Regions from separate parts of the Janibacter hoylei PVAS-1 genome, predicted to be linked through region 2. Evidence: riboswitches for the same ligand, from Rfam matches in the RefSeq annotation. Region 2 holds a riboswitch; the other holds the start of a gene.

Region 1 (15,254 bases), on a different contig from region 2:
CGACGGAGGCGACGCCCATGACCGTCGCGACCTCGCCGCCGTCGAGGCCGTGGTCAGCGGCCAGGCGGCCGGTCGCGGCGATGACGACCATGTTGGTCATGAGCCACAGCCCCGACATCAGGCCGAACATCTGCCAGAAGGCACCCGCGTAGGCGCCACCGAGGACGGCCCGGAGACCGAGCGCGGCGGGCGCCCTGGTGTCGGCCTGCTCGCGCTGACGCACGACGTGGGGCGCGTCGGCGACCCGCGCGGAGTAGAAGGCGAGCAGGGCGAGGCTGGCGAGCCCTCCGGCGACGAAGGAGAGGCGCCAGCCCCACTCCGCGTAGGTGGCCGGGCCGAGGAGCGCGAGGAGCGCCGCGGTGGCGAAGGCGATCGTCGACTGGGCCCAGGGGGCCATCGACATGATGAGCCCGGAGACGAGACCACGGCGCCGCGGTGGTGACCACTCCATCGCGAGCGGGATCGCCGAGGTGTACTCCCCGGCGAGGAAGACGCCACCGACGAAGCGCAGCAGCACGACGGCGCCGATGGCGAGCACGCCGACGCTCGCGTGGGTCGGGACCGCCGCGATGAGCAGGGAGCAGGCAGCCGTGCCGGCGATGGCCACCTGGGTCGTGCGGGTGCGGCCGACGCGATCGGCGATCCGCCCGAAGACCATCGCCCCGACGGGGCGGCCGAGCAGGGTGGCGACGACGACGAGGGCGCCGGAGGTGACGCCGGCGTGCGGCCCGGCGAGCGTCACGAGCGCCGGGGCGAGCGCGACGACGGGCAGGAAGATGTTGACCTGGTCGACGTAGTTGCCCACGACCCCGGCGCGCACGGCGGCGCGTCCCGCCGGTGGCAGGTCGGGCACGAGGCTCATCGGGTCGACTCGTCACGGACGTAGACGCTCGAGCCGAGCTCGACGAACTGGCGCGCCTTGGCCGCCATGCCCGCCTCGGCGATCGCCCGCTGGTCGGCGGCCGACCCGTAGGCGTCGCGGATGTCCTGGCTGATCCGCATGGAGCAGAACTTCGGCCCGCACATCGAGCAGAAGTGGGCGGTCTTCGCCGGCTCGGCGGGGAGGGTCTCGTCGTGGAAGGCCATCGCCGTCTCGGGGTCGAGGGCGAGGGCGAACTGGTCGTGCCAGCGGAACTCGAATCGGGCCCGGCTCAGGGCATCGTCGCGCTCCCGGGCCCTCGGGTGCCCCTTGGCCAGGTCGGCCGCGTGCGCGGCGATCTTGTACGTGATGACGCCGGTGCGCACGTCGTCGCGGTCGGGCAGGCCGAGGTGCTCCTTGGGCGTGACGTAGCAGAGCATCGCCGTGCCATGGCGGGCGATCTCCGTGGCGCCGATGGCGGAGGTGATGTGGTCGTAGCCGGGCGCGATGTCGGTGACGAGTGGCCCGAGCGTGTAGAAGGGCGCGCCGTGGCACCAGTCCTGCTCGAGGTCGACGTTGTCCTTGACGAGGTGCAGGGGCACGTGGCCCGGGCCCTCGACCATGACCTGGACGTCGTGCTCCCACGCGCGCAGGGTCAGCTCACCGAGCACCCGCAGCTCGGCGAGCTGAGCGGCGTCGTTGGCGTCCGCGACCGACCCCGGCCGCAGCCCGTCGCCGAGCGAGAAGGCGACGTCGTAGCGGGCGAAGATCTCGCACAGCTCGTCGAAGTGGGTGTACAGGAAGGACTCCTCGTGGTGGGCCAGACACCAGCCGGCCATGATCGAGCCGCCGCGGGAGACGATGCCGGTGACACGGTCAGCGGTGAGCGGGACGAAGGCGAGCCGCACCCCGGCGTGGATCGTCATGTAGTCGACGCCCTGCTCGCACTGCTCGACGACGGTGTCCCTGAAGACCTCCCAGGTGAGGTCCTCGGCCCGACCGTCGACCTTTTCGAGCGCCTGGTAGATCGGGACGGTGCCGATGGGCACGGGGCTGTTGCGGATGATCCACTCACGGGTCGTGTGGATGTCGTCGCCGGTCGACAGGTCCATGACGGTGTCGGCCCCCCAGCGAGTGGCCCAGGTGAGCTTGTCGACCTCCTCGGCGATGGAGGAGGTGACGGCGGAGTTGCCGATGTTGGCGTTGATCTTCGTGAGGAAGGCCCGCCCGATGACCATCGGCTCGGACTCGGGGTGGTTGACGTTGGCCGGGATGATCGCGCGGCCGGCGGCCACCTCGTCGCGGACGAGCTCGGGCGAGCATCCTTCTCGCAGAGCGACGTAGCGCATCTCCGGCGTGATCTCGCCGCGGCGTGCGTAGTGCAGCTGGGTGACGGTGCGGCCCTCCACGGCACGAAGGGGGTCCCTCCCTTCGCCCCGCCAGGCCCGGGAGGCCTCGCCGCGGCGCACGGCGGACCGTCCGTCGTCGAGCAGGTCGCGTGGTCGCCCCGCGTAGGGCTCGACGTCGCCGCGCGCGGTGATCCACGCCGCCCGCGCCGGGGGCAGCCCGACCTCGGGGTCGCTGCCGGGGCCGGCCGTGCGGTAGACGTGCACGTCGTCGTTGGTGCTGCCGTCGGGGCTGTCGGCCAGGGAGATCGCCGTCACCGGCACCTCGATCGACGGGTCGTGGGGGTCGGTCAGCACCTCACGACGGTGCTGGGGGTGGAGCTCGGTCTGCTCGTCGGTGCGCACCAGTGCGCCTCCTCTTCCTTCGCCGGCATGATCCGGACAGGTTCAGACGGTCCGGACGGCGTCAGTCCGATCTCAGCTCGTGCCCGAGCTCCCGTGGGGGTGCTCCGATACAACCACATGGCTACGGTGGCGGCATGACCGCCCCGCTCCCCCGACCGCCGGTGGCCCTGACGATCGCCGGGTCGGACCCGTCGGGCGGGGCAGGGATCCAGGCCGACCTCAAGACCTTCAGCGCGCTCGGTGCCTTCGGCACGAGCGTCATCACCGCCCTCACCGCCCAGTCGACGACCGGCGTCACCGACGTGCACGAGGTGCCGGTCGCACACGTGCGGGCCCAGCTCGAGACCCTCGTCGCCGACGTGCGCATCGACGTGGTCAAGGTGGGGATGCTCGCGTCGGCACCGCTCGTCGAGGTGGTCCACGAGCTGCTCACGACCGGTCCGCTCGCTGCGACACCGGTCGTCCTGGACCCGGTCATGGTGTCGACGTCGGGCTCGCGGCTGCTCGCGCCAGACGCGGTCGACGCGGTGCGCGCGCTGCTGCCCCGCGCCGACGTCGTGACGCCCAACGTGCCCGAGGCCGGGGTCCTGCTCGACGAGCCACCGGCCGCCGCCGCGGCTGACCTGCCCGAGCAGGCCCGGCGGCTGCGCGAGCTCGGTGCGCGTCGGGTGCTGCTCAAGGGCGGCCACCTCGACGGTCCCGAGTCGGTCGACCTCTGGCTCGACGACGACGGACCGGTCGCGCTGCGCGGGCCGCGGGTCGCGACCACGGCGACGCACGGTACCGGCTGCACGCTGAGCTCGGCGATCGCCGCCCTTCGCCCGCGCCACGACGGGTGGCGGCCAGCGGTTCGTGAGGCCCGTGGCTGGCTCACCGAAGCACTGCGTCACGGGGAGTCGCTCGAGATCGGGGCCGGCGCCGGGCCGGTACACCATTTCCACGAGCTCGTCAGGTGGCGCGCGACCACCTGAGGTCGAGCCGACCCGGCGGTCAGCCGGCGACGTCCCCGCGGAGCGCACCTAGAGTCCTCCCATGACGACCTGGCTGCTGCTCGCCGCCGCGATCCTGTGCGAGGTGGCGGCAACCCTGAGCCTCAAGGGCGCGCTGGACCGACCCGCGCTCTACGTCGTCGTCGTGGCGGGGTACATGGCCTCCTTCACCCTGCTGGCCGCCGTCCTGCGCCGCGGGATGGGCCTGGGCGTCGCCTACGGCATCTGGTCGGCGTGCGGGGTGACCCTCACGACGGTCCTGTCGACGGTCGTCTTCGGCGAGCGCTTCACCCCCGTCATGGGCCTGGGCGTCGGCTGCGTCATCGCCGGGGTGCTGCTCGTCGAGACGGGGACCCGCCACGCCCCGGTCGAGGACGTGAGCGCGTGACCGGGTGGCTCTGGCTCACGGTGGCCGTCTGCGCCGAGGTGACCGGCACCCTCGCGTTGAGGTCGGCCGTCGAGGACCGACGGTGGTACGGGCTCGTCGGCGTCGGCTACCTCACCGCCTTTGCCGCCCTCTCGGCGAGTCTCTCGCACGGGATGCCGCTCGGCGTCGCCTACGGCACGTGGGCGGCCGCCGGGGTGGCGCTCACCGCGCTCGGCTCACGGGTGCTCTTCGCCGAGCCGCTCACCCGCCCGATGCTCGCGGGCATCGGACTGATCATGGTCGGCGTCCTGCTGCTCGAGCTCGGGGCGGGCCACTGACCGACGCGCCCCGCAGGGCTCAGCCGAAGAGCGCGGCGAGCCGGTCGAGGGAGGCGCGCAGGTTGCGCTCGGTCGTGCTGCGGGCCCGCTCGTACCGCGACGCGTCGGTCAGCTCGCGCCAGTCGTAGGTGTGGGTCACCAGGGTCCGACCGTCGTCGGTCGGGGCGAGCTGCCACCGCCACTCGTGGCCAAAGGGAGCCTGCCCCTGCGCGGCCGGGCGCCACGCGATGCGGCGCCCCTCCTCGAAGTCGACGACGTGGTTGTAGCGGTCGTTGCCCCGCGTCGTCGTGGTGACGAAGACGTCGCCGACGGCCCGGGCCCGCTGACCGGAGGCGGACGACGCGAGGTTGTCGTTGCCGTCCCAGGCGAGCTGCCGCGCCGGGTCGGCGATCTCCTCGAAGATCGCCTCGGGCGGTGCGGTGATGGTGGTGGATGCGGTGACGACCTTGGTCTCGTCCATGGCACCCACCCTAGGACCGCGCGACCAGGGCCGCCCGCACGTCGGCGGCCAGCTGAGGCACGCGTCCCTGCGCCACCCCGGCCACCCACCGGTGCGCGGGGAAGGCCAGGCGGCGGAGCGCGTAGTTGACGACCTCGACCACGCCGAAGGCCCAGACGAGGAGGAGCAGCACGAGCCACGCCAGGGAGGGAGCGCCCGCGACGACCGCCGCGAGCCCGGCCGCGAGGAGGATGACCGCGAGCACCCCGAGGGCGAGGTACGCGCGGGCGAGCCCGAGGGGCATCACGCCGACGCCGACCCACCGTCGGGCCAGCAGCCAGTAGGTGCCGGCGGCGACGAGGACGACGGCGAGCGGCCCGACGGCACCGAGGACGGCCAGCCGGCCGCCGGTGTCGAGGGGCGCGCCGTGCCAGAGCGCCACCCCCACGAAGACCGCAGCCGCGGCGAGCTCGCCGAGACCGAGGGACAGGTACTGGCGGCGACGCCGGTCGCGGCGGGCCCGGGAGGAGACCTCGTCAGCCACGCGGCACGACGGGGACGACCTGCCGCAGCGAGTCGACGTCGGGCTGGTGCACGCCGAGGCCGAGTGCCGCGACCCGCTTGCCGGTCGGCACGTGGAGCAGGTTCCTGCCGTCGAGGACGAGGTCGCGCGGCTCGGTGACGGGGAACCGGCGCAGGGTGATGCCGAGCGGGTTGCACATGCGCACCTCGTCCACCCCGATCCGCAGCATCGGGTTGACGAGCTGGAGGATGCCGAGGGCGGTGAGCACGACGCCCGCCGCGACGGTGACCCACGCCGAGGTGAGCAGGGACACGAGCGCGATGAGCACGCCCAGGGCGACGAAGGTGATGGCCATGGGACGGCTGTGGCGGATGGTCATCGGCGGCATGGCCGCACCCTAGTCGGCGACCTCGATGACGAGCTTGCCACGCACGTCGCCCGACTGGCTGGCGGCGAAGGCCTGCGCCACGTCCTCGAGCGGGAAGCTCCGGTCGACGTCGACGATCAACCGGCCGGCGGCGACCTCGTCGAGCAGGTCGGCCAGGCGGGCCCCGTCGGGCCGCACCCACACCCAGCGGCCGCCGTGCTCCTCGACGGCCGGGTCGGTGATCGAGGCGAGGCGACCGCCCTCGCGCAGCACCGCGAGGCTGACGTCGAGGACCCCGCCGACGAAGTCGGCGACCGCGTCGAAGCCCTCTGGCGCCACGTCGCGCAGCCGCTCGTCGAGCCCGTCGCCGTACTCCACCGGCGTCACGCCGATGTCGCGCAGCTTGTCGTGGTTGGCCGTCGACGCCGTGCCGACGACCGTGGCCCCGGCGGCGATTGCCAGCTGGGCGGCGGCGAAGCCGACGCCACCGGAGGCGGCGTGGACCAGGAGGGTGTCCCCCTTCGTCACGGCCAGCGTCTCGAGGACACGAAGGGCGGTGAGCCCGGCGAGCGGGAGGGCCGCAGCGACGTCGTCGGTGACCTCGTCGGGGACGGCTGCCACGTCGTCGACGCGGACCGTGACGTACTCGGCGAAGGTGCCGGCCGACAGGACCTGCTTGCGGGCGTAGGCGGCAACCCGGTCGCCGGGACTGAACTCGGGGCTGTCCGGGCCGACGGCGTCGATGACGCCGGCGACGTCCCAGCCGGGGATGACCGGGAAGTCGGCGGAGAGCATCGGGTCGAGACCGCCGGACATGGCCTTCCAGTCGACGGGGTTGACCCCGGCCCGGGTGACCCGGATGCGGACCTCGCTCGGGCCCACCTTGGGGACCGGCAGGTCGCTCAGGTGCAGCTCGTCGGTGGTGCCGTACTGGTCGTAGGTGATGGCGCGCATGGTGGGTACAACGGGGAGCGCGCCGGATGGCATTCCCGCGACCCTCGCCTCAGCGCTGAGCGGTCGGGATGACGTGGCGCAGAGCCTCGACGTCGGGCTGGTGCACGCCGAAGCCCAGGGTCGTCACGCGCTTGCCCGTCGGCACGTGCACGAGGTTCTTGCCGTCGATGACGAGGTCGAGGGGGCCGCGCAGCGGGAAGCGGCGCATCGTGATCCCGATCGGGCTGATGACCCTCGCCTCGTGGGGCTCCAGCCGCACCATCGGGTTGATCATCTGCAGGACGCCGAGCACCGCGAGGATCACCCCGACGGCGGCAGACGCCGACTGCGCCAGGATCCCGACGGCGAGCATGAGGACGCCGAGGCAGACGAGGAGGATGGCGATGGCCTGGTTGGCCCGGATGCGCATGGGGTGCATGACCGCGAGCCTATCGAGCGGGCCGTCCCGAGGGGCCGGCGCTGCCGGCCGGTCGACGCGGACTGCGGTGGCGGCCGTGTCCCTCCGCCAGCACGACCTCGCGCATCGAGGGCGTCGGGCGCCAGCGGGTCGAGACGAGCTTCATCGCCGCGGACATCGACCGGATGGTGCGGGTCCCCGACGCCGCCGCGGTCGCCGCGGTGCGGCTGCTCGAGCAGCTCATGCGCAGCGGTCGCCTGCCCTGACGAGGGGGCGTGTCACAGCGGACGCTTGAGACCGAGGTGGCTCGCCTCGTAGCCCAGGTGCTCGTAGAAGGCGTGTGCCCGGGTCCGTACCCGGTCGGTCGTCACTTGGGACAGGGCCGCGCCGTGCGCGCGCCCGTGCTCGTGGGCCCACTCGAGCATCGCCGTCCCCAGCCCGGCCGACCTCTCACCAGAGGCCACCCGCACGCCCTCGACCTGCAGTCGGGTGGCGCCGCGGCGCGACAGGCCGAGGATGATCGACAGCTGCATGGTGGCGACCACCCGGTCGCGCTCGTCCCGGACGACCGCGAGGTACTGCGCGCTGTCGCGGTCGACCGCATCGAAGACCCGCTCGTAGTGGGCGATGTCGTCGCCCTCGCGCGCCGCGCCGAGCTCGTCGTCGGCGAGCAGCGCGACGATGGCCGCGACGTCGCCGCGCACGGCCCGGCGGACCCGGAAGCGACGCTCCCCCAGCTCGAGGACACCACCGACGGACTCGGTGGCCCGGGTCCTCAGATCGTGCACCAGGGCATCGAGCCACCCGCCGACGTGTCTCCGGGCCTCGTCGGTGTCGGGGTAGCGGCAGCGCAGGTGCAGCCCGGTCTCGTCGATGATGAACCACAGCATGACGCCGTCGGAGCGGATGCTCGCGCCGACGTACTGCGCGTCGAGGCCCGCGGCGTCGACCCTCACCGGCAGGCGCCGCAGGTCGAGCCACGAGACCGCAAACATGCCTGGCGCCTCGGGCATGCCGCCCCACGGGGCGAAGACCTCGGCGAGCGGCCACGAGCCGAGCTGCACCGCCTCCTTCACAGCGTCGGCACAGGCGCTCGGGTCGGGGTCCGCGGACTCGAGGACGGAGTTGGCGATGAACCAGCCCACCGAGTCGTGCCACGTCGCGTCGTAGCGCGAGTGTACCGGGAAGACCGCGCGGAGAGGCACGTCCGCGAGGTTGCGGGTCACCGCCGTCATCGAGGCGACGACCGTGGCCAGGGTCGAGACGCCGTCGCCACGTGCCTGGGCGGCGAGCGCCGCCGAGCCGTCGACGTCGAGCACGTCACGGACTTCGACCCGCTCGGCCTGCGGCACCGGCTCGCCGAGGGGCAGCGGGAAGCGAGGCATGACGTCGCCGCTCGCGGCCAGGACCTCCGCCCAGCGCCGCTGGACGTGCTCGGGCGCCGGGTCGCGGTGGCGCAGGGCGGTCGTGTGCTCGGCGAAGGGGGGAACGAGCGTGAGCTCGGGCACCTCGTCGCCGTCGGTCAGCTCGAGGGCCGCGAGCAGGTCGCGGATGACGACGAGCATCGACCACATGTCGACGTGCGCGTGGTCGGCGCCGATGATCATCGTCGGAGCGGTCGCGGTCTCCAGGACGCACAGCCGGTGGGAGGGCGTGGCGAAGGGGGTGCAGGAGGCGTCGAGGACGTCGCGCACCGCGTCGTTGACCGCCTGCCCGGTGGCGATCGGGTGCTCCACCCACTGCCCCGGCGTCACCTCGATCTCCTCGAGCAGCGGCTGCCCGTCGGGGCCGACGGAGAAGCTCGACCGCAGGGTGCCGTGGCGGGCGACGACCGCGAGCCAGGCCGCCGAGAGTCGTTGCCGCGCAACCGGGGCAGGCAGGGTGAAGCAGATCGCCATCCAGGAGCCGGGCCTGTCGCCAGCGCTCACGTGACGCTGCTGGTCGAAGGAGACGGGCAGGGGGCGACCGGTGCGCCGGGCGGTGACGTCGTAACCGAGGAGCCGCCCGAAGGGCAGTCGCAGGTGGGCGACGTTGGACAGCCTCATGGCGGATACCGTAGCCGCACGGCGCCGACCGCGCGCCGGGCGAGGAGGTGGTCCGTGACGGACTTCGACGTCCCCGGCGCCCGGCTGCAGACGGAGTACAGCAACGAAGGGGGACACCCCGTCGTCCAGCTCCACGGCCTGACCTCCAGCCGGGAGCGCGACCGGGTCCTCGACCTCGATCTCGGCCGCGGTCTGAGCGGTACCCGGCTGCTGCGCTACGACGCCCGCGGGCACGGCCGGTCGACAGGGCGCCCGGTGGCCGAGGACTACCGCTGGCCGACCCTGGCGCAGGACCTGCTCGCCCTGCTCGACGCGTGGTTCCCCGGTGAGCGCGTGCACGGCGTCGGACCGTCGATGGGCTGCGCGACCCTGCTGCACGCCGCGCTGCTGGAGCCCGAGCGCTTCAGCGGGCTGACGCTCATGGTGCCGCCGACGGCGTGGGAGACCCGCGCGGCCAGGGCGCACGACTACGAGCGGTCCGCGGAGGCGGTCGAGACCCACGGCGTCGAGCTGCTGCTGAGGGCCCAGGCGGCCGCACCCGCGCCGCCTGCGACGGCCGGGGCGCCGGACACCGTGCCCGACGTGCGGACCGACCTGCTGCCGTGGGTCTTCCGCGGAGCAGCCCGCAGCGACCTGCCACCGCGCGCGTCGCTGCGCTCGATCGACCTGCCGACGACGATCCTCGCCTGGACCGACGACCTCGCGCACCCGCTGTCGACGGCCGAGGCGCTGCTCGACCTGCTGCCCCGTGCGACCCTGCAGGTGGCGAGCACCCGCGCCGAGGTCGACCGCTGGCCCGCCGTGCTCATGGCCGACGTCGAGCGCACCGGACGATGAGCGGCCCGCCACCCCTGCCCCAGGCGATCGCCGTGCTCGACGCGGGCGGGCAGGTCCGCATCGCCCGCTCACGCGCCTACGCGCTCGGCCTCCTCGTGCTGGTTCTGCTCGTCGGGGCGGGCCTGCTCGCCTGGCTCGTCTTCGCCGTGGGCGACGGGCTGCGCCGCGACCGGATGGGCGTGGTGCTCGCGCACCCCGTCACCTGGGCCTCGGTCATCGCCGTCGTGGGCTGCGCCCTCCTGCCGGTGGTCATCGCGGTGCGGCTGCACCGCCGCGAGGCGCTCGTCGTCACGCGCGAGGGGCTGGCCTCGGAGTCCGGCGGTGTCATCCGCTCGTTCGTGCCGTGGACCGGCATCGAGCGCGTCGGCTACGAGCGGGTGACCGGCCCCTACTACCGCTTCGCCCCGCGGTCGGTGACCTACGTGCTGACCCCGGCAGCGATCGAGGCCCGGGACCGCGCCATGCTGGCCGCCGGCCGGCGCCCACCCCGCTACGGGCTCCTCGGGCCCGGCGGCTACGTCGTCGAGGCCGGGTACGTCGGTGGGCGGCGGCGCCTCTACGAGCTGCTCGCCACGGCACACCATCGCTACGGCGGCGTCAGGCCTTCGTGACGACGCTCGACGTGAGCAGCACCTCGCCGAAGGGAGCGACCTTGGGCGTCATCGGACCACGACGCGCAGGATGCGGTCGTCGCCGTCGCCGGGATCGCCACGGCCGTCGGTGGCGTTGGTGAGCACCCACATCGAGCCGTCGGGTGCCACCGCCACGTCCCGCAGCCGACCGTGCTCGCCGACGAGGTGCTCGGTGGAGGTGCTCGGGTCGTCGAGCGGCACCTCGCGCAGCCGCTCGCCACGCAGGTTGGCGATCCAGATGCTGTCGTCGGTGATCGCGATGCCACTCGGGCTCGCCTCGTCGGTCGCCCACTGCTGCACCGGGTCGGTGAAGCGCCCGTCGTCGGCGGCGCCCTCGACGGTCGGCCAGCCGTAGTCGGCGCCGGCCTCGATGACGTTGAGCTCGTCCCACGTGTCCTGGCCGAACTCGCTGGCATACATCGTCCCGTCGTCGTCCCAGGCTATGCCCTGCGGGTTGCGGTGGCCGAGGGTCCAGACGAGCGAGTCGTCGAAGGGATTGTCCTCGGGCACCTCGCCCTCGGGCGTCAGCCGCAGGATCTTGCCGGCGAGGCTCTCGGGGTCCTGGGCGCGGTCGGTCTCGCCGGCGTCACCGGTCGTCACGTAGAGCATGTCGTCGGGCCCGAAGGCGATCCGACCGCCGTTGTGGAAGCTCGCCGACGGGATGCCGTCGAGGATCGTCTCGGCGTCGCCGAGAGCGAGCGAGCCCGGCTCGCCGGTCAGCTCGTGGCGCACGACGCGGTTGTCGTCGGCGCTCGTGAAGTAGGTGTAGAGGTGGTCGTCGTGCACGGCGAGGCCGAGCAGGCCCCCTTCGCCTCCCGCGGAGACGCCCTCGACGGTGCCGACCTCGCGGGTGCCGCCGTCATCATCGGTGACCTCGAGGACGCGGCCGGAGTCGCGCTCGCTGACGAGCGTCATGTCGTCGTCGACCACGATGGACCACGGGGCGTCGAGGCCGGTGACGACGTCAGGCGGCGCGCTGCCGGACGAGGACGAAGGGGGTGCACCCGACGTCGTCGTGCCGGACCCGGAGGTACCACGGTCCGTCGCCTCCCCCGAGCAGCCGACCAGCAGGGCTGTCGCCGCGGCGAGCGCGGCGGCACGGGGAACTGTCCGGTGGTCCATGACCTGACGCTACCGGCGGGCCTAGCCTGAGGCCATGGACGAGACGACCCCCCTTCGCGTCGTGCCGGTGGTCGACGACTGGACCCGCCTGACGCCGGCGGCGAGGCAGGCCTGGCGCGCGCGGCTCGGGACGCTCCGGCAGACCGAGATCCTCAACTGATGACCCGCCTCCAGCTGCTCCTCGACACCCTCGGCGCGAGCGAGGACCACCCGACCGTGCGGGAGCTCGTCGACCTGTTCGGCGGCACCCCCGTCGCCACGGACGAGCGGCTCGTCGACGAGCCCGCTCACCGCTCGCGTCGGCTGACCTTCGCCTCGGGCGGGGAGATCGTGCTGCACGACGGCGCGGTCGTGGCCGTGCTGCTCCACGTGCGGCCGACTCCCTTCGCCCGCACGGGGATCGACCTGCGCGACTGGCTCGGCCGAGCCGGTCGACGAACGACGCTGGACGGCCTCGCGAAGGCCGTGGACGCCAGGCCGAGGTTCGGCGGGAGGTACGCGTACTTCGAGCGCGACGGCGGCTTCGTGCGCTGCCGGTTCGACGGTCGGTGGACGGAACCCGGGCACCTCGTCGAGTTAGCCGTCACCCTCGACCAGCCGGGACGCGCCTGCCAGCCGGACGACGACACCTGCCCCGTCTGCGGTGACCTGCCGGTGCGGGCACCCGCCGGTGACGGGCTCGACGTCGACGCGACCGTCGTTGCCCTGCACCGCAGGCGGGACGACGGCCTGCTCTCCGACACGTACTCTCCCGCGCCGCTCGCGGACCTCCAGCTGCTGCACCGCTCCGGGCTCATGGAGCGCGTCGAGAGCCAGCTCGACTGCTCCGACTGCGGTCGGATCAGCGCGCTCACCCTCCATCGGGACGGGCCGGCCACCTTCGGCCACGTCATGTACGACGAGGCCAGGCGGCGACCGATGGAGGCGATCCCGCCCGTGGAGCAGTGGGGCGATGCGGCCCGCATCGCCGCCGCCGCGGATGCGCTGCGCTACGTCGACCACCGACCGGGGTCGTGGTTCCTCGCGCGGCGCGGGGACGACCTCTACCTCGAGTCGCGGTACGTCCACAGCAGCATGGTCGACGGGTCGTGCCTCGTCCGGCTGGAGCCCGCGGAGGTCGAGGGGTACGAGTGCAGCGGAGCCGAGTACCTCGACGACCTGGCGCGGCGGATCGACGTGAGCCGCCCGTGGTCGCAGGACTCACCTGTCGGCCGGCGCAACCTGCACCTCGACAGCACGGCTGCCGACCTGGTGGCGGAGTTTGCGGTCGCCGTCCGGGACCACCGGTGGGTCGCCGAGCGGCGGCAGGCGGCGCACCGCCGGATGCTCTCCGACGGGGACTGAGCGCCGACCCACGCGGCCCCACGCTGGGGTGATGGGCCTGAGGATGGACAACGTCGGCATCGTCGTGGAGGACCGGTCGTCGCCGACCACCGCACTGCGCCGGTCAGCGCGCTCGGCTACCTCTGGGTGATGTGTGCCGTCGACGAGCTCGACGCCACGCCGGATCGCTTGCAGGACAAGGGCGTCGAGATGGTGAGCACCGAGATCTTGCGCTTCGAGGACGCCTATCGACTCTGCTACGTGCGAGGGCCCGACGGGATCCTGCTCGGGCTGGCGGAGGAGCTGGCCGGGTCCGACCAGGGCACGAGATCCGACCGCCCCAGCCACGAACCGTGCTCGGACAGCGGTCGGAAGCGGTAGGTCGCGAACTCGTGGTGGAAGTCGCGCCGCTCCCGCTCGCGCATCGCCGCGGAGTGCCGGTCCGGCTCAGGCACTTCGGAGCGGCCGTGGACCATCTCGCCCATCTCGCGCACGCTGCGCCAGATCGAGAAGGTCGAGATCGTCCGCGGCGGGCGCAGCGCGGCCGCGGCGAGCGTCACCCCCGGGTGGTCGCGGACGAGGCGCTCGACCGGGCGGCCATGGTGGAGGAAGCGCGGGATCTCCGGGATCTTCATGCGGGCGAGGGTGACGGCCACGACGGGCTCGTCCTGCTCGAGGGTGCCGGTGCGGGCGGGCAGCCCGTCGAAGGCCGCGATCGTCGACCAGCGCCGGACGAACTCCAGCCGCACGTGCCAGCCTTCGTGGAGCCGCTGACCCAGCGGGTCACGCTCGAGGAAGCGGACGAGGGCATCCTCGTCGCGCCACTGGGCGAAGACCGCCAGTCGTCGCAGCTGGAGTCGCTCGGGCGAGACGACGGGCGCCCCGAGTTGCATGAGGGAGAGGCACTCGAGGTGGTGGAGGCCGGGGACGGTCGCCTGGGTGGGCGGCCGCATGAGCGCTGCCGCGCCGACGCGGGCGGGCACCTGCGCCAGGTGGAAGCTGTGGATCATGCCGCGGGCTCCAGCTTGTAGTGCAGGCGAAGGGCGGGACGGTCCCACATGCGCAGCACGTGGTCGGTGCGCAGCGTCCCCTGCGGGTCGCGGTACATGTGGAAGGTCTCCCGCAGCGGCACCTTGGCCGCGTGGCTGCGTCGTCCCCGGACGACGACGTAGGCGCCGTCCTCGCCGAAGCGCCCTCCAGGGGACTCGAGGAGGAAGCCACCGCCGTCGAGGACCGAGGGCCGCAGGAAGACCTGGAGGTTGCCCGACTCGAGCGGGAAGGTCACGTGCACGCTCGGGCGGTCGGCCCCCGGGAGCGTCCGCGTCGAGTAGGCCCCGCTGAAGACCGTGCGACCGGTGGCGCGCAGGGCGCGGGTCCACGCGGCCGCGACCTGGTCGCCCCTCCCGTCGAGGATCGGGGTGACGACGCTGTCCATGCCGTGGGCGACGTCGAGCGGGCGCATCGGCAGAGCCAGCTGCTCCACCCGCCTCCCCCACAGCCGGGCGACGAGCTCGCCACCGGGCCAGAAGAGCGGGGACCAGGCCGACCAGACCTCCATCTGCCACGAGGCCGTGTGCTCGTAGAAGTCGCGCACCGCCGGGTGCAGCCGGGTCGCGTCGAAGCCTGGCCCGTCGAGCAGCGACATCGACGGCAGCAGACCCGCGTGCGGGTCCTCATCGACGACCGAGCCGCCGTGGCGCGCGGCCTCGGCCGCCAGCCAGTCCTTGGCCACCCGTGGCGAGCCGCTCACGGGGCCGTCCAGCCAGCTCTCGTCGCCATCGAGGTCGACGGATCGCCCGGTGATCGTCCAGAACTTCCGGGATCCGATGTCGAGCAGGTGCGGCACGCGCTCGATTGTGCCGCAGACGGCTCGGCGGACCGGCCCAAGCGGGGGCTGTGTGGCCGTCCGGAGGTGCGCGGACGACAATGGGAGGGATGCTCCCTTCGCACCTGTGGTACGTCAGCTATGGCTCCAACATGTCCCGCCGCCGTCTCGGCTGCTACCTCGCCGGTGGCACGCCGCCCGGATCGATGAGGACCTATGCCGGGGCGCGCGACCGGACCATGCCGACGGCCGACCACGCGGTGACCCTGCCGGGGAGCCTGTACTTCGCCGGCGAGTCGCGGACCTGGGGTGGCGGGGTCGCCTTCTACGACCACGACTCCCCCGGCGAGACCGCCGGCCGCGCCTACCTGCTGACGATCGGGCAGTTCGTCGACGTCGCCAACCAGGAGATGCACCGGCCAGCCGACCCGGACGACCCGCTCGAGGAGGTGCTGCTCACCGGACTGCCCGGCGAGCGCCACCAGG
Region 2 (15,254 bases):
GCGACCAAGCGACTCTTCGACGGGACGTGGCACCGCAGTCCACGCCACACCTTTGCACGGGAGCGAAGGGAGCAGCTCCCCCTGCTCTTCGGCCCCAACGCCGCCCGTGCCCGGGCGGCGAATGCCCGCAAGGCAGAGCCGGAGTTCCTGCCCCGTCAGCGTCGGCTCGTCCCGTGAGCGGCGGCCCCCGGGCCCAGGCGGGCTTCCTCCCGATCGTCCCCGAGGACCTGCCCGAGGGCTGGTCGAGCCGGGCCCCCGACGAGGGCGACGTCGACGAGCTCATCGCGCTCGTCTCGGCCGCGAAGAAGGCGGTCGACGGCTCGGGTGCCGTGGAGAGCGAGCTCATCGCCGGTGAGGCCGTCGGCGAGGGGTCGTGGACCCGTCGCCAGGTCGTCGTCGTCGACCCCGGAGGGGCGATCCGCGTGTGGGCGCGGGTGCACGACCGCGCGGCCGGTCGGTGCAACATCGACCTGACCGCCGACCCGGACCTCGGTCGTGAGGTCGAGCAGACGCTCGCCGCCTCTCTCCTCGCCTGGGCCGAGGCGGTCGCGCTGCGCATCGCGCGTGGCCGCGGCCTCGGCGGGACCCGACTGGACGTGTCGGTCCACGAGGACGACGAGCGGCTGCGCAGCATGCTCGAGCCGGCCGGGTTCACCCGCGCCCGGCGGTGGTTGCAGATGAGCCGCCCCATCGGTCCGGGCGACGCCGATCTCGCCGAGACCCGCGAGGGCGTCGTCGTGCGGCAGGTCGCTCGCCGTGACGACGGGACCCCGGTCGCGGCCGACCTGCAGGCGGTCTACCGGATGATCGAGGAGTCCTTCGCCGACCACTTCAACTCCTACCGCGAGTCCTTCCCCGAGTTCCTGTCGCGGCTGCGTGAGGCCCCGGGGCACCGGTGGGACCACTGGTGGATCGCCGACATCGAGGTCGAGGGCCAGTGGGTGCCCGGCGGTGCCGTCGCCGCGTCCGTCCTGCCCAAGGACAAGCAGGGTCACGAGGGCACGTACATCGACTACATCGGCGTGCACCGGCTCGCCCGTGGGCGGGGCGTCGCGAAGTCGCTGCTCCACGCGGTCATCGCCGACACCGCCCGCCGTGGCCGCAACCGCGTCGCGCTCGAGGTCGACGCCGACAGTCCCACCGGCGCCGACGGCCTCTACGAATCGATGGGCTGGGTCACCCGCTACCGCACCGAGTCGTGGCACCGCGACGTGCGCTTCGAGGGGACCGACGCCCCCGTGCCGCAGGCCCGCCTGGACCAGTAGCCCGACTGCGCATCTCCCTAGGGAAATGCGCACGCAAGGCCGCATTTCCCTAGGGAGATCACCGGAAGGGCTGTCATTTCCCTAGGGAAATGCGCACAGGGGTGGCATTTCCCTGGGGAGATGTGCGCAGGTGCGGTCAGTGGGTGAGGCGGTGGGTCTCGATGGTGAAGTCCTGCGCCCGCAGGCGCTCGATGAGCGCCGAGCCCATGGCCACGGCGGGGGTGAGGACGCCCCCTTCGCTCGTCAGGTCGTCCTCGGCGAGGCACAGCGCGGACTGGCCCAGCATGATCGCCGTGCCGTTGTAGCCCGGGTCTGCTTGTGCCGCAACGGTGGTCGCGTACTTCGTGCCCGACGTCGTCATGGCGACGACCTCCATCGTGAAGCGGCCGTTGACCCGCGTCTCCTCGTCGGGGCCCTCGCCCGGGTCGGGGAGGAAGCGGTCGATGACCTTGCGGGTCGGCGCGAAGGAGAGTCCGCCGACGAGCCCGAGGAGGCCGGCGGTCATGCCGGTGGCGGCGAAGGGGGCCTTGGCGCGGGCGCCGAAGTCGGTCACCTCGTGGTACCGGAAGGCGCGGCCGTAGGCCCAGCCGAGCAGGGCATTGCTGCGACGCACGATGCGTGTGTTGTACGACGCCATGATGAAGGGGCCGGTCCAGTGACCGTCCTCGGTGCGGCGCACCGGCAGTCGCGACCCGACGCGACCGGCGACGGAGCGGACCCGGCCGCCCCGTGGGGCGGGCGTGGTCTGGGTGTCGGCGCGATCGGACTTCGTCGGCTCGGCGGCCCGGTCGGGGCTCAGGCCGTAGGGGTCGTTGATGACGCGGCGGTCCTCGACCGACTCGCGGGCGGCGATCGTCTGGCGGCGCATCGAGTCGATGGTGCCGCCGGACAGCCCGCCCTTGAGCCGCCGGACGAAGAGGACGGTGTCGGTCAGCTCGCCGGCCCCCTCGTCGGCGGCGATGCGGGCGGTCTCCCAGACGCCGAGGTCGGACGGGATCGAGTCGAAGCCGCACGAGTGCACGATGCGCGCGCCCGAGCGCTGGGCCACGTCGTGGAAGGCGTCTGCGGTGTCCCGGACGAAGAGGACCTCGCCGGTGAGGTCGGCGTAGTGCGTGCCGGCGACGGCGCAGGCCTTGACGAGCTCGCTGCCGTACGCGGCATAAGGGCCGACCGTCGTCACGAGCACGCGGGTGCGGGCGGCCAGGTCGGCACAGGCCGCGGGGTCCGAGACGTCGATGACGATCCGGGGCCAGTCCGCGAGGGGGGCTCCGAGCTCGGCGGCGAGCACGTCGAGCTTGGCGCGGGAGCGACCGGCCAGCCCGATCCGCAGCCCCGCAGGGGCGTGGTCACGCAGGTGCTGGGCCGTGAGGCGGCCGACGAAGCCGGTGGCGCCGACGAGGACGATGTCGAGGTCACGGGCCGGGGACTCAGTCATGAGTTCGACAGTAACGCGTTGTGCCGCAGGATGTTTCATCTTCATCGTTCACTTGGCGAAGGGGGATGCCCACGTCGTCAGGCTTCCCTTGCGGAGCATCCTCGGCTATGAAGGGTGGGTGGCGTCAGTCGCGCCGCGCACCGACACGAAGGAGAAGCACGATGACGCAGCCTCCGAGCGAGACCCCAGACCTGCCCGAGGAGGCCATCGGCGGCGTGCCGACCGAGGCCCCGCACGCCGACGGTGCTGCCGGTGACGGGACGGTGGCGCGGACGGTGCCGCTGGTGACGGTGGCGCCGACGGCGGGGTCTGAGTGACCGACCCCCACGAGGCCGGTGCACCGACGGGGTGCACCGGCCTCGCCCGTCTGACCGACCTGGCACCCGACGACTTCGCGCGGGCCTGGGGCCGCGAGCCTCGACACGTCCGCGCCGACGCGCTCCCCGCCGGCGGTGCCCTGCTCGGCATCGACGACGTCGACGCGCTGCTCTCTCGCCGGGGGATGCGGGCCCCCTTCGTCCGGGTGGCCAAGGAAGGTCGCACGCTGGCTGATGCCGACTTCACCCGCGGTGGCGGGGTGGGTGCCGGGGTGCGTGACCAGGTCGACGACACGGCCCTGCTGCGGCTCTTCGCCGACGGGCACACGATCGTCCTGCAGGGACTGCACCGCACCCATCCGCCCGTGCTCGCCCTCGCGCAGGAGCTCGCGGCCGACCTCGGGCACCCCGTGCAAGCCAATGCCTACGTGACCCCGGCGGCCAACCGCGGCTTCGCCGCCCACTACGACGTGCACGACGTCTTCGTCCTGCAGACCGAGGGCACCAAGCGGTGGTCCCTCCACGCCCCCGTCCACGAGCACCCGCTACGCGACCAGCCCTGGCAGGACCGTCGGTCCCAGGTGGAGCAGGCCGCCGCGGCCGAGCCCTACCTCGACGTCACGCTCGAGCCGGGGGACGTGCTCTACGTGCCGCGTGGCTGGCTCCACTCCGCCACCGCGCTCGGCGGGGTGAGCGTCCACCTGACGATCGGCGTGCACGTCTGGCACCGGCACCACCTCGCCGAGGCCGTGCTCGACGGCACCCGGCGCGCTCTCGCCGAGCAGCCGGAGCTGCGGACCTCGCTGCCGCCCGGCGTCGACGTCAGCGACCCGACCCACCTCGCCGAGCACCTGACCGCCGTGCGCGCGGCCCTCCACACGGCCGTCGACGCGCTCGACGACGCGGCGGTCGCCGCCCTGCTCGCACCCAAGCAGCGGGCCGCGCAGCGCCCCGCCCCGGTCGCCCCCGTCGCGACGGCGGCTGCGCTCGCCGACGGGCTCGCCGACCACGAGGTCGTGCCCCGCGAGCACCTGCGCGCCAGCCTCGAGCCGACCGGGGCCGGCGTCGACCTCGTCAGCCGAGCAGGTCGCCTCCCGCTCACGACCGCCGAGGCCGACGGGGTCGCCACGTGGCTCACGGGCTCGGGCGCCGCGCTGGACCGGGCGCTCGCCTATCGCCTCGTGGTCGGCGGGGTGGCGGTCCTTGCGCCCAGAGGCGCCGCGTAGGCTCTCGGAGATGACCGAACCCGTGCCCCCCGAGCGATTCCGCTGCTCGGTCGCCGCCCTCGAGCGCGGCGACGCGCCCGTCGGCACCGCGGTACCGGCGCGCTACTGGATGCTCGTCGGGCACCCCGGCCCCTGGCCGCCCAAGCCGATCCAGGCCCCGCCACTCACCGAGGTCGGCGACGACCTGTCGGTCCAGCTGGGACGCTTCGGCGCGCGGTTGCAGCTCATCCGCCGGCACGGTCGACTCGAGGGAGACCTCGTCGAGGCCGACGGGCTCCAGCCGGTCTTCCTCGTCGACGTCCGGCGCGGCCTCGTGGGCCGTGCCTCGTGGCAGACCCCGGAGGACCTCGTCGCGCTCGCCGGCAGGTTCGACGACCTGCCCGACCCGACGGACGAGCCGCTCCTGCTCGTCTGCACCCACGGCCGCAAGGACGTGTGCTGCGCCATCGACGGCCGCGTCGTCGCCGCCGTCCTCGACGATGCCCTCCCCGGTGCCGTGTGGGAGACGACCCACCTGGGCGGCGACCGCTTCGCCGGCAACGTGATCCTCTTGCCCGAGGGCTCGCAGTACGGCCGGCTCACCGGTGACACCGCCCTTCGCGTCGTGCTCGACCACCTCGACGGACGGGTCGACCTCGACCGGTGGCGCGGGCGTTGCTCGTGGCACCCGGCCGCCCAGGCCGCGGCCCACGACCTGATGCGCACCGACGCCTCCGTCCGCCTGCGCGACCTCGCCCCGCCGCGCCTCGAGGCCGCGGGCGACGATGCCTGGCTGGTGCACCTCGACCACGGTGATCGGTCCTCCCTTCGTCATGTCGTGCGCACGATGAGCGCGCCCCACGAGCTCACCTGCGGAGGTGCTCCCAAGGTGCAGGCGCTCTTCGACGTGACGACCCCCGGCTGAGCGGTGTGAGATCCATCGTCTCGGGCCGGTCCCGGGCCCGTCCCCGAGGCGTCAGCGGCTACGATCTGGGCCCATGACGACGACGCCGCAGAGCACCGCAGCAGACGAGCACCTGGCCGAGTGGGCCGACCGACAGGCCAAGGCCGAGGCGATGATCCCCGTCGTGGGCCGCCTCTACCGCGAGTTCGGCGTCGTGACGTCGATCCACGGCCGCACCCTCCTCGGCCAGTCGCCGACCGACATCCTCAAGGCGCACCGTTTCGCCCGCCGCGTCGACATCGAGCTGACCCTCGACGACACCCTCCCCTTGCTCGAGGCGCTCACCGCCCTCCAGCCCGGCCCCGCCTCCGTCGACGTCGCGCGCCTGCACCGTCGCCGCCTCGAGACCGGCGAGGACGTCTCCCTCGAGGACTTCCTGCGCGCCGAGCTCGGCGACGTCATCGGCAAGCACGGCGGTGACGAGGGCGAGAGCGCCGACGTCGTCCTCTACGGCTTCGGCCGCATCGGCCGTCTGCTCGCCCGCATCCTCATCGAGCACGCCGGCACCGGCCACGGACTGCGGCTGCGCGCCATCGTCGTGCGCAAGGGCGCCGACAACGACCTGTCCAAGCGCGCCAGCCTGCTGCGCCGCGACTCGGTCCACGGCTCCTTCCCCGGCACGATCACGGTCGACGAGGACAACAACACGATCCTCGCCAACGGCACGCTCATCCAGGTCATCTACTCCGACAGCCCCGCGAGCGTCGACTACACCCAGTACGGCATCGACAACGCGATCGTCGTCGACAACACCGGCAAGTGGCGCGACGAGCTGGGTCTCTCCCAGCACCTGCAGTGCCCGGGCGTCTCGCGCGTGCTCCTCACCGCCCCCGGCAAGGGTGGCCTGCCCAACATCGTGAGCGGCATCAACGACGCGATGATCGGCGACGCCGACGTCGTCACCGCCGCCTCGTGCACGACCAATGCCATCGTCCCGGCGCTCAAGGTCATCAACGACGAGTACGGCGTCGTCGGCGGCCACATCGAGACGGTCCACTCCTTCACCAACGACCAGAACCTCATCGACAACTTCCACAAGGGCGAGCGTCGCGGCCGCTCCGCAGCGCTCAACATGGTGCTCACCGAGACCGGTGCCGCCAAGGCCGTGGCCAAGGCGCTGCCCGAGCTCGAGGGCAAGCTCACCGGTAACTCGGTGCGCGTCCCCACCCCCAACGTGTCGATGGCGATCCTCAACCTCACCCTCGAGAAGGCGGTCGAGCGCGAGGCCCTCAACGACTTCCTCCGCCAGGCCTCCCTCTACGGCGACCTGCACAAGCAGCTCGACTACGTCGACAGCCCCGAGGTCGTCTCCACGGACTTCGTCGGCAACCGCCACGCCGGCATCGTCGACGGCCGCGCGACCATCACCGCCGGTGACCGCATCGTCCTCTACGTCTGGTACGACAACGAGTTCGGCTACTCCTGCCAGGTCGTGCGCGTGCTCGAGGAGATGGCCAAGGTCCACCCGCCGGTCTTCCCGGCGGTCTGAGCCCACCCCGACGCCCCGGTCGCCGTGCGCGGCCGGGGCGTCGGCGTGCTCGGCGGACCTCGGCCAGGACGAAGCGGGGGAGCACGTCACCGGTCGAGCGGGCGGACCTCGAGCTCGTCGCCCCCGCAGGTCCGCCCCTCGTCCGGAGCGTCCGTGATCCGGCCGGCGTTGAGCACCGACAGCGAGTCGAAGCTCGGACGCCCCTCGATGACCGAGCGGTACTCGTAGCGGGTGAGTCGTTGGGCGCGGCACCGGTCGTCGAAGGTCAGCACGTCGAAGCTGCTCGGCTGGCCGCCGAGCTCCGTGTCGGGCCCACCGACGAAGTGGGACAGCGTCCCGCCCCCGGTGAAGGTGCCCACCTGCAACCGGTTGCCGTCGAGCAGCGGCACGTGGCCGTGGCCGTGCACCCGCAGCCGGCCGGGTGCACGATCGAGCGCCGGTGCCTCGTGCGAGACAGTGAGGTCCGGGGGAGCCCCCTCGCCGAGGGCCTCGAGCCAGCTGTCCCTGGCCTCGGTCTGGGCCTCGGTCGTGCCGTCGTCGGCGTCGCCGTAGTAGCGCGGGTCGTTGAAGCCCGCGATCCGCAGACCCCCGACCGTCACCTCGCGGTACTCGCCCGGCCCCGGCTGCAGCAGCTGCACGCCCGGCGTGCGCGCCAGGTCGTCGAGCAGAGCGGTGTCGTCGGGGGCGTTGCTGTCGTGGTTGCCGGCGACGAAGACGTAGGGCACCCCGAGCGAGCCGATCGACCCGTAGAGGTTGCTCAGTCGCGCCTCCTCGACGTGCCCGAGGTTGATGAGGTCGCCGGAGTCGATGACGACGTCGACCCCCTGCTCCTCGATGATCGTGCGCATCAGGGCGTACTGGTTGCTCGAGTGGATGTCCGACACGAGCAGCACCGTGAGCGCCTCGCCGTCGGGCGCGGCCTCGGGCGCGTACTCCTCCTGCAGGGCCGAGGAGAGGGCGAGCAGGTTGCGCAGGTAGGGCGTCGCCTGGTCGGCGCGTGCCTCGACGTCGTCGAGCAGACCGCGGTTGTCGAGGGCCAGCTGGAGCAGGCCGGTGGAGTGGAGCGCGACGAGCCGGTCCGGGTCGTAGGTGCGCTGGGTCGACAGGCCGAGGCCGGCGCAGGCGACAGCGGTGGCGGCGCTCGCCGCCAGCGTCGTGCGGGCCGAAGGGAGGGCCTGCCGCCGCAGACCCACGGCCCCGAGGGCGAGGCCGAGCCCGCCGAGCGCACCGACCCCGAAGCGCCACCCCACACCGGTCGCCGCCTCACGGATGACGCGCGAGCGCTCCTGCGGGCTGACGTCCAGCGCCGTCGCACCGAGGTCGCCGGAGGCGACGAGCTGGGTGATCTCGGGCTTGACCCGCGGCGAGACCTGCACCCCGGGCGCGACGCCGGCGAACTGCGCGGACACGCTGCCGACGACGGTGTCCGTGCCGATCCGTGAGCGGTCCGCCCAGCTCGGGGAGAGGTGCACGTCGGCGGCGTAGTAGTCGGTCTCGACGGTGACGGGCCAGAGCGAGGCGGTCACGAGGCCACCGAGCAGCGCCACCGCGGCCACGAGCAGGGCGAGCGCGGGGGTCCTCAGGCGGGCGAGTCGACGCACGTGACCACTGTAGGCAGGCTCGGGGAGACCCCTTCGCTACTCGTGGGTAATGAGTATTAGAGTCACCCCATGGATGCAGACGCCATTGTCGTGGGCCACGGGCTGGCCGGACTCGTCGCGGCGGCGGAGCTCGCCGACGCCGGTCGCAAGGTCCTCCTCGTCGACCAGGAGAGCGAGGCCAACCTCGGGGGGCAGGCGCACTGGTCCTTCGGAGGACTGTTCTTCGTCGACAGCCCCGAGCAGCGCCGCCTCGGCATCAAGGACTCCGCCGAGCTCGCGCACTCGGACTGGATGAACACGGCCGGCTTCGACCGCGACGAGGACCACTGGCCGCGGCAGTGGGCGCAGGCCTACCTCGACTTCGCCGCCGGCGAGAAGCGCTCCTGGCTGCACCAGCAGGGCATGCGCTGGTTCCCCATCGTCGGCTGGGCCGAGCGCGGCGACGGGTCAGCGCACGGGCACGGCAACTCCGTGCCGCGATTCCACATCACGTGGGGCACGGGGCCGGGGGTCGTCGCCCCCTTCGCCCGACGGGTCGCCGAGGCCAAGGAGCGCGGCCTGATCACCTACGCCCACCGCCACCGCGTCGACGAGATCATCGTCGAAGGGGGTGCCGTCGTCGGCGTCCGCGGAGCCCGGCTGGCGGACGACGGTGCCGAGCGGGGCGTCGCGACCAACCGCGACAGCATCGGCGGCTTCGAGCTGCGCGCGCCGGTCGTCCTCGTCGCCTCCGGCGGCATCGGCGGCAATCACGACCTCGTGCGCGCCAACTGGCCCGAGCGCCTCGGCGCGCCGCCGAAGCACATGGTGACCGGCGTGCCCGCGCACGTCGACGGACGCATGATCGGCATCACCGAGGCGGCCGGCGGCAACCTCATCAACCGCGACCGCATGTGGCACTACGTCGAGGGGATCCGCAACTGGGACCCCATCTGGGCGCAGCACGGCATCCGCATCCTGCCCGGGCCGAGCTCGATGTGGCTCGATGCCGAGGGCAACCGCCTGCCGGCGCCGCTGCTGCCCGGCTACGACACCCTCGGCACGCTGGAGCACCTGCGCGCCACCGGGCACGACCACTCGTGGTTCATCACCAACCGGTCGATCGCCGGCAAGGAGTTTGCCCTCTCCGGCTCGGAGCAAAACCAGGACCTCACGGGCAAGGAGGTCGCCGGGGTCATCCGCAAGCGCTCGCTCGCCGACGTCACGCCGTCGATGCAGGCCTTCCTCGACCAGGGGGCTGACTTCGTCCAGGCCGACACCGTCGAGCAGCTCGTCGCCAAGATGAACGAGCTCGTCGAGGACGGCGAGCCGCGACTCGACCCCGCCCTCGTGAAGAAGCAGGTCGACGAGCGCGACGCCCAGCTCGACAACCCCTACGGCAAGGACGCCCAGATCGCCGCGATGCGCGTGGCCCGCTCCTACGTCGGGGACAAGATCTCCAAGCGGGCCTACCCGCCGCACAAGCTGACCGACCCCAAGAAGGGCCCGCTCGTCGGCGTCAAGTTGCACATCCTCTCCCGCAAGACCCTCGGCGGCTTCGAGACGGACCTGTCGGCACGGGTGCTCGGCAGCGACGGGCAGCCGATCCCCGGTCTGTACGCGGCCGGGGAGGCGGCGGGATTCGGCGGCGGTGGCGTGCACGGCTACCGCGCCCTCGAGGGCACCTTCCTCGGCGGGTGCATCTTTTCCGGGCGGACCGCCGGTCGGGCGATGGGCGCCGAGATCGGCGACTGAGTCTCACCCCGTGCGCCCAGGACGGAGCAAAGGGCGGGGAAGGGGAGAGGTCAGGCGGTGAGGAGGATCTTGCCGATGTGGCCGCTCGCCTCGAGCTCGCGGTGGGCATCCGCGGCCCGCTCGAGCGGGTGGGCGCCCTGGACGATCGGGCGCACCGCGCCGGCCTCGATCAGGGGCCACACGTGCTCGCGGACGGCGGCGACGATCGCCGCCTTCTCCCCGGCGGGGCGGGCGCGCAGCGAGGTCGCGATGACCGCGGCGCGCTTGCTGAGCAGCTTGCCGAGGTCGAGCTCGCCCTTCCGGCCACCCATGAGACCGATGACGACGAGACGGCCTGCCGTGGCGAGCACGTCGACGTTGCGTGGCAGGTACTTCGCGCCCATGAGGTCGAGCACGACATCGGCGCCGTGGCGGTCGGTCGCCGCCCGGACCTCCTCGACGAAGTCCTGCTCGCGGTAGTTGATCGCGATGTCGGCCCCGAGCTCGCGGCAGAAGGCGAGCTTGTCCTCGCTGCCCGCGGTGACAGCGACCCGGGCTCCGGCGGCCTTGGCCAGTTGGATCGCCATCGTGCCGATGCCGCTCGACCCGCCGTGGACGAGGAAGGTCTCGTCGGGCTGGAGGTTGGCGGTCATGAAGACGTTGGACCACACCGTGCACGCCACCTCGGGCAGGCCTGCGGCAGAGGTGAGGTCGACTCCCTTCGGTATCGGCAGCAGCTGGGCCGCAGGCACGAGGACCCGCTCCGCGTAGCCGCCGCCGTCGACGAGCGCGCAGACCTCGTCGCCGACGGACCAGCCCTCGACCTCGGGGCCGACCTCGAGGACCCTGCCCGAGACCTCGAGGCCCGGCAGGGGGGAGGCGCCCTTCGGCGGCGGGTAGTGACCCAGCCGCTGCATGACGTCCGCGCGGTTGACGCCGGCGGCGACCATGTCGACAACGACCTGACCGGGCCCGGCGGTGGGTGCCTCGACCTCCGTGATCTGCAGGACGTCGGCGTCGCCGGGCTCGGTGATGGAGATGCCCTGCATCACGACTCGAGCCCCAGCTCCTTCTCGACGTCCTCGCGCATCGGCTTGGGCAGGTGACCGGCGGACCTCTGGTAGATCGCCGCCGCCTGACGGGTGGTCATCGTGCGGGCCAGGCCGACGGCCAGACCGGCGAGGGCCGCATAGGCGAGGGCCTCCCCGAAGGAGGTGTTGGGGTTGGTCGGGTCGATCTCGGTGTCTCGGCCGGCCTTCTTCCACACCTCGGTGATCACCTTGTTGGCGACGATGCCGGCGAGGATCGCCGATCCGCTGCCCAACAGCTTCCACACCACGTTGCCCATGAGGGGTCCTTTCGCCATGCGTGAGAGGTGGTCACGGTCCGCGCCACCCGGTACGGGACCAACCCTGCCACAGGCCTATGCTGGAGGGGCACGACAGGGGAGCGCAACAGCGCTGAGAGTGCGGGCGACCGCAGACCCTCGTACCTGATCCGGTTCGCACCGGCGTAGGGAGTCGAGTCTCACGGACCGTCGTCGCCGGACGGCCTCGCCGTCGCGGTTGGCGCCGGCCCGCCCTGTGGAGTCACACCACACAGGAGAAGTACGCATGCCCACCACGAAGTCCACGGGCGCGACCCGCGCCGGGACCGTCCTCGCCACCCGTCCGCTCCTCGGCTGGCGGACCGTCGACCTGCTGACCATCGCCTTCCTCGGCGTGGCCTTCGGCGTCGCCTACTGGGGGTACGGACTGCTGTACAACGGCCCGATCTCCGCCCTCGGGCTCGCCTTCCAGCCCCTCTTCGGCCTCTTCGTCGGCTTCTGGTTCATCGCCGGGGTCGTCGGGGGCCTCGTCGTGCGCCGGCCCGGTGCCGCGATCGCCTGCGAGCTCATCGCCGCGACTGTCTCCGCGCTCTTCGGCAACCAGTGGGGCGTCACGACGATCGTCTCGGGCCTGGCCCAGGGGATCGGCGCCGAGCTCGCCTTCGCGATCTTCGCCTACAAGGCCTTCGGCCCCGCCGTCGCGGTCCTCGCGGGAGCCCTGTCGGCGCCCCTGGAGTGGGTCTACGAGATCGGTGCCTACTTCACCGACTGGGCGTGGGCCTGGAAGCTCGCCTACCTGCCCCTCATGGTCGTCTCCGGTGTCGTCATCGCCGGCATCGGCGGGTGGCTGCTCACCCGGGCGCTCGCGGAGGCCGGTGCGCTCAACCCCTTCCCGCCCGGCCAGGAGGTCCTCGAGCGGAGGGCCGTCTGATCCCCGACACCACCGGCGGGCCCGCGGACCGCTCCGTCGCCGTCCGCGGGCTCACCTGGCGACCGGCCGGACGAAAGGAGCCGGTCCTGCGGGAGATCGACCTCAGCATCCCCGCTGGCCAGCGGGTGCTGCTCGTCGGGCCGAGCGGCTCGGGCAAGTCGACGCTGCTGCGGGCGCTCGCGGGGCTGCTGCTCACCGTCGACTCGGGTGACCTCACGGGCACCGTCACGATCGAAGGGAGCCCGCCGGGTGAGCGGCCCGGTGCGGTCGGCCTCGTCCTCCAGGAGCCCGGGTCAGGCACCGTCGCCGCCACCGTGGGGCGGGACGTCGCCTTCGGTCTCGAAAACGTCGGGGTGGCCGCTGACGCCATGCCGGCCCGGGTCGCTGCCGCGCTCACCGCGGTCGGGCTCGGCGACCTCGACCCCGCGACGCCGACGAGTGCCCTCTCCGGCGGGCAGACCCAGCGCGTCGCGCTCGCCGGTGCGCTCGCCCTCCAGCCCTCGCTGCTGCTGCTCGACGAGCCGACCGCCATGCTCGACGAGACGAGTGCCGCCACCGTGCGCGACGCCGTCCTCCGTGGTGCCGCCGGCGTGTCGACCATCGTCGTCGAGCACCGCATCGAGCCGTGGGTCGAGCACTGCGAGCGGCTCGTCGTCCTCGGCCGCGACGGTCGGGTGCTGCACGACGGACCGCCCGCGGTCGTGCTCGAGGAGCACGGGCCGCGGCTCGCCGCGGAGGGTATCTGGGTCCCCGGGGTCGCCGCGCCGGAACCCCTGAGCGTGCCGCTCGGGCCGCTCGCCCGCCCGGTCGACGGGGGTGCCCCCCTCCTGCAGGGTGAGGCCCTGCGGGTCGAGCGCCGACGCAACCACCTCGACGGCAGCAGCGAGTCGGCGACCGCGCTCGTCGCGCAGCCGCTGGCCGTGACCGGCGGCCGGGCGACGGCGCTCGTCGGCCCGAGCGGCGGCGGCAAGAGCACCTGGCTGGCCGCGCTGGCCGGACTCGTCACCCCGGTCTCCGGCCGGGTCACCACGGCCGAAGGGCGTGAGGTCGGCGAGCTCCCCGCGACCGAGATCGCCCCGCTGCTCGGGTGGGTGCCCCAGTGGAGCTCCAGCGCGCTGCTCACGCGCACCGTGCTCGACGAGGTGCTGCTCACCGGCCGCACGCTCGGCGAGCGCGACGAGGCCGCCGCCACGGCCCGGGCCCGACAGCTGCTCGAGGCCCTCGGGCTCGCCCACCTCGAGCGGGCGGACCCGCAGACCCTCTCGGGTGGCGAGCAGCGTCGCCTCGCCGTCGCCGCAGCCCTCGCCCACGGTCCCGCAGCAGTGCTCGCCGACGAGCCGACCGTCGGGCAGGACCGCGGCACCTGGGCCGCGGTCGTCGGGCTGCTCCTCGCGCAGCGTGCCCGCGGTGGTGCCGTCGTCACGGCCTCCCACGACCCCGACCTCATGGCCCTCGTCGACGCCGTCGAGCCGGTGTCACCCCCTTCGCCGGGGCCGACCCGCTCCACGCCCCGCGCGGTCCTGTCGGCCTGTGGTCCGCTGTCGCTCTTCGCCGCCGCCGCGATCCCGATGGTCGCCGCGGTGCTCTCGCCCGGCTGGCGCACCTCGCTCGTCGTCCTCGCGCTGCTCGGGGTGGGCGCGGTCATCGGGCTGGCCAACCGGCCCGGCCCCGGCTGGGTCGTCGGGCGGTGGTGCGGGTTGGCGATCCGGCTCCTGCCGGGGCTCGTCGGCGCGGTCGGCGTCGGGTGGTCGACCTGGCTCCTCGGGTCGCGTGATGTCGACACGGCGTTGTCGGCCGCTCTGCGTCTGCTCGTCATCGTGGTGCCGTCGGCGATCACGCTCGCCTACGTCGACCCGGACGACCTCGCGGACCACCTCGGCCAGCGGCTGCGGCTGCCCGCCCGGCCCGTCGTGGCGCTCGGCGCTGCCCTGCAGCGGGTGCAGACCCTCGGTGCCGCGTGGACCGAGATCGGCTGGGCCCGCCGCCTGCGGGGGCAGGGAGTCTCGTGGCGGCACCCGCGCACGCTCGTCGCGCACCTGTGGGCCTCGACCTTCGGCATGCTGATGCGCTCCCTCGGGTCGGCCGCGACGCTCGCGGTGGCCATGGACGCTCGCGGTTTCGCCTCGTCCGCCCGCCGCACCTGGGCCGAGCCGGCCCCCTGGCGCCCGGCTGACACCCTCGTCGTCCTCGCGGCGAGCCTGCCCGTGCTCGTCGTGGTCATCGCCCGTCTCTGAGGGCAGGATGGCGGGCATGGCTCGTCTGCTCGTCGTCCACCACAGCCCGACCCGGTCGACCCGCGCGCTGCTCGACGCGGCGCTCGCGGGGGCCCGACACCCCGACCTCGACGGCGTGGAGGTGCACGTCGTCCCCGCCCTCGAGGCGAGCGCCGACGAGGTGCTCTCGGCCGACGGCTACCTGCTCGGCACCCCGGCCAACTTCGGCTACATGTCAGGGGCCCTCAAGCACTTCTTCGACTCGACCTTCCTCCAGGTCGGCGGAGCACTCGACGACTCCGGCGGGGCCGGCGAAGGGGGCGGTGGCTCCACCGCGAAGCGGCCCTACGGCCTCTGGGTGCACGGTCGGTACGACGTCACCGGTGCCGTGCGGGCGGTGGGCTCCATCGTCCAGGCGCTCGACTGGCGTCAGGCCGCCGAGACCCTCGAGGTCGTCGGTGACGTCGACGACGCGGCGCTGGAGGCGGCGACCGAGCTCGGCGGCACGCTCGCAGCGCTGCTGAGCTGAGCAGCGCGAGCGTGCCTGCCACCAGACCGGTGACACCGGGTGGTCTGATGGGCCCATGGCCTACTTCGAGCGCATCGACAGCCTGACCGTCCGCCCCACGGCGCACACCGGCGGCGCCTGGACGCAGAGCGAGCAGCACATCGCGCCGGCCCTCGGCCTGCTCGCCCATCTCGTCGAGGTCGACCGCGACGCTCGCCGCGACGACGGGCTGCCGCTCGTTCGGCTGGCCTGCGACATCCTCGGGCCCGTCCCCGTGCAGCCGTGC

The links. A riboswitch is a leader RNA that binds a small molecule or an ion and turns the genes downstream of it on or off. The one in region 2 is predicted to bind thiamine pyrophosphate.
Region 1: it holds a riboswitch for thiamine pyrophosphate, as region 2 does, so the genes downstream of both, thiC (phosphomethylpyrimidine synthase ThiC) here and CWN80_RS05375 (ECF transporter S component) in region 2, are expected to answer to the same signal.

The regions. Positions count from the first base shown of each region.
Region 1 is NZ_PIPF01000012.1:124,627-139,880, forward strand. It holds gene CWN80_RS12785 (MFS transporter) at 1-862, opposite strand, end outside; gene thiC (phosphomethylpyrimidine synthase ThiC) at 859-2,610, opposite strand; TPP riboswitch at 2,608-2,715, opposite strand; gene thiD (bifunctional hydroxymethylpyrimidine kinase/phosphomethylpyrimidine kinase) at 2,745-3,581, shown strand; gene CWN80_RS12800 (DMT family transporter) at 3,643-3,987, shown strand; gene CWN80_RS12805 (DMT family transporter) at 3,984-4,304, shown strand; gene CWN80_RS12810 (SRPBCC family protein) at 4,324-4,764, opposite strand; gene CWN80_RS12815 (hypothetical protein) at 4,775-5,287, opposite strand; gene CWN80_RS12820 (hypothetical protein) at 5,280-5,654, opposite strand; gene CWN80_RS12825 (NADP-dependent oxidoreductase) at 5,664-6,587, opposite strand; gene CWN80_RS12830 (hypothetical protein) at 6,637-7,005, opposite strand; gene CWN80_RS16120 (hypothetical protein) at 7,016-7,228, opposite strand; gene CWN80_RS12840 (GNAT family N-acetyltransferase) at 7,263-9,029, opposite strand; gene CWN80_RS12845 (alpha/beta fold hydrolase) at 9,084-9,866, shown strand; gene CWN80_RS12850 (hypothetical protein) at 9,863-10,477, shown strand; gene CWN80_RS12855 (PQQ-dependent sugar dehydrogenase) at 10,526-11,620, opposite strand; gene CWN80_RS15990 (hypothetical protein) at 11,655-11,780, shown strand; gene CWN80_RS12860 (hypothetical protein) at 11,780-12,964, shown strand; gene CWN80_RS12870 (hypothetical protein) at 13,201-13,953, opposite strand; gene CWN80_RS12875 (hypothetical protein) at 13,950-14,789, opposite strand; gene CWN80_RS12880 (hypothetical protein) at 14,879-15,254, shown strand, end outside.
Region 2 is NZ_PIPF01000005.1:31,266-46,519, reverse strand. It holds gene CWN80_RS05425 (crotonase/enoyl-CoA hydratase family protein) at 1-177, shown strand, start outside; gene CWN80_RS05420 (GNAT family N-acetyltransferase) at 174-1,265, shown strand; gene CWN80_RS05415 (saccharopine dehydrogenase family protein) at 1,402-2,700, opposite strand; gene CWN80_RS15340 (hypothetical protein) at 2,862-3,017, shown strand; gene CWN80_RS05410 (cupin domain-containing protein) at 3,014-4,243, shown strand; gene CWN80_RS05405 (sucrase ferredoxin) at 4,254-5,147, shown strand; gene CWN80_RS05400 (glyceraldehyde-3-phosphate dehydrogenase) at 5,221-6,675, shown strand; gene CWN80_RS05395 (metallophosphoesterase family protein) at 6,762-8,276, opposite strand; gene CWN80_RS05390 (FAD-binding dehydrogenase) at 8,346-10,010, shown strand; gene CWN80_RS05385 (NAD(P)H-quinone oxidoreductase) at 10,061-11,038, opposite strand; gene CWN80_RS05380 (DUF4235 domain-containing protein) at 11,038-11,337, opposite strand; TPP riboswitch at 11,423-11,525, shown strand; gene CWN80_RS05375 (ECF transporter S component) at 11,603-12,247, shown strand; gene CWN80_RS05370 (ATP-binding cassette domain-containing protein) at 12,160-14,481, shown strand; gene CWN80_RS05365 (NAD(P)H-dependent oxidoreductase) at 14,498-14,989, shown strand; gene CWN80_RS05360 (thioesterase family protein) at 15,045-15,254, shown strand, end outside.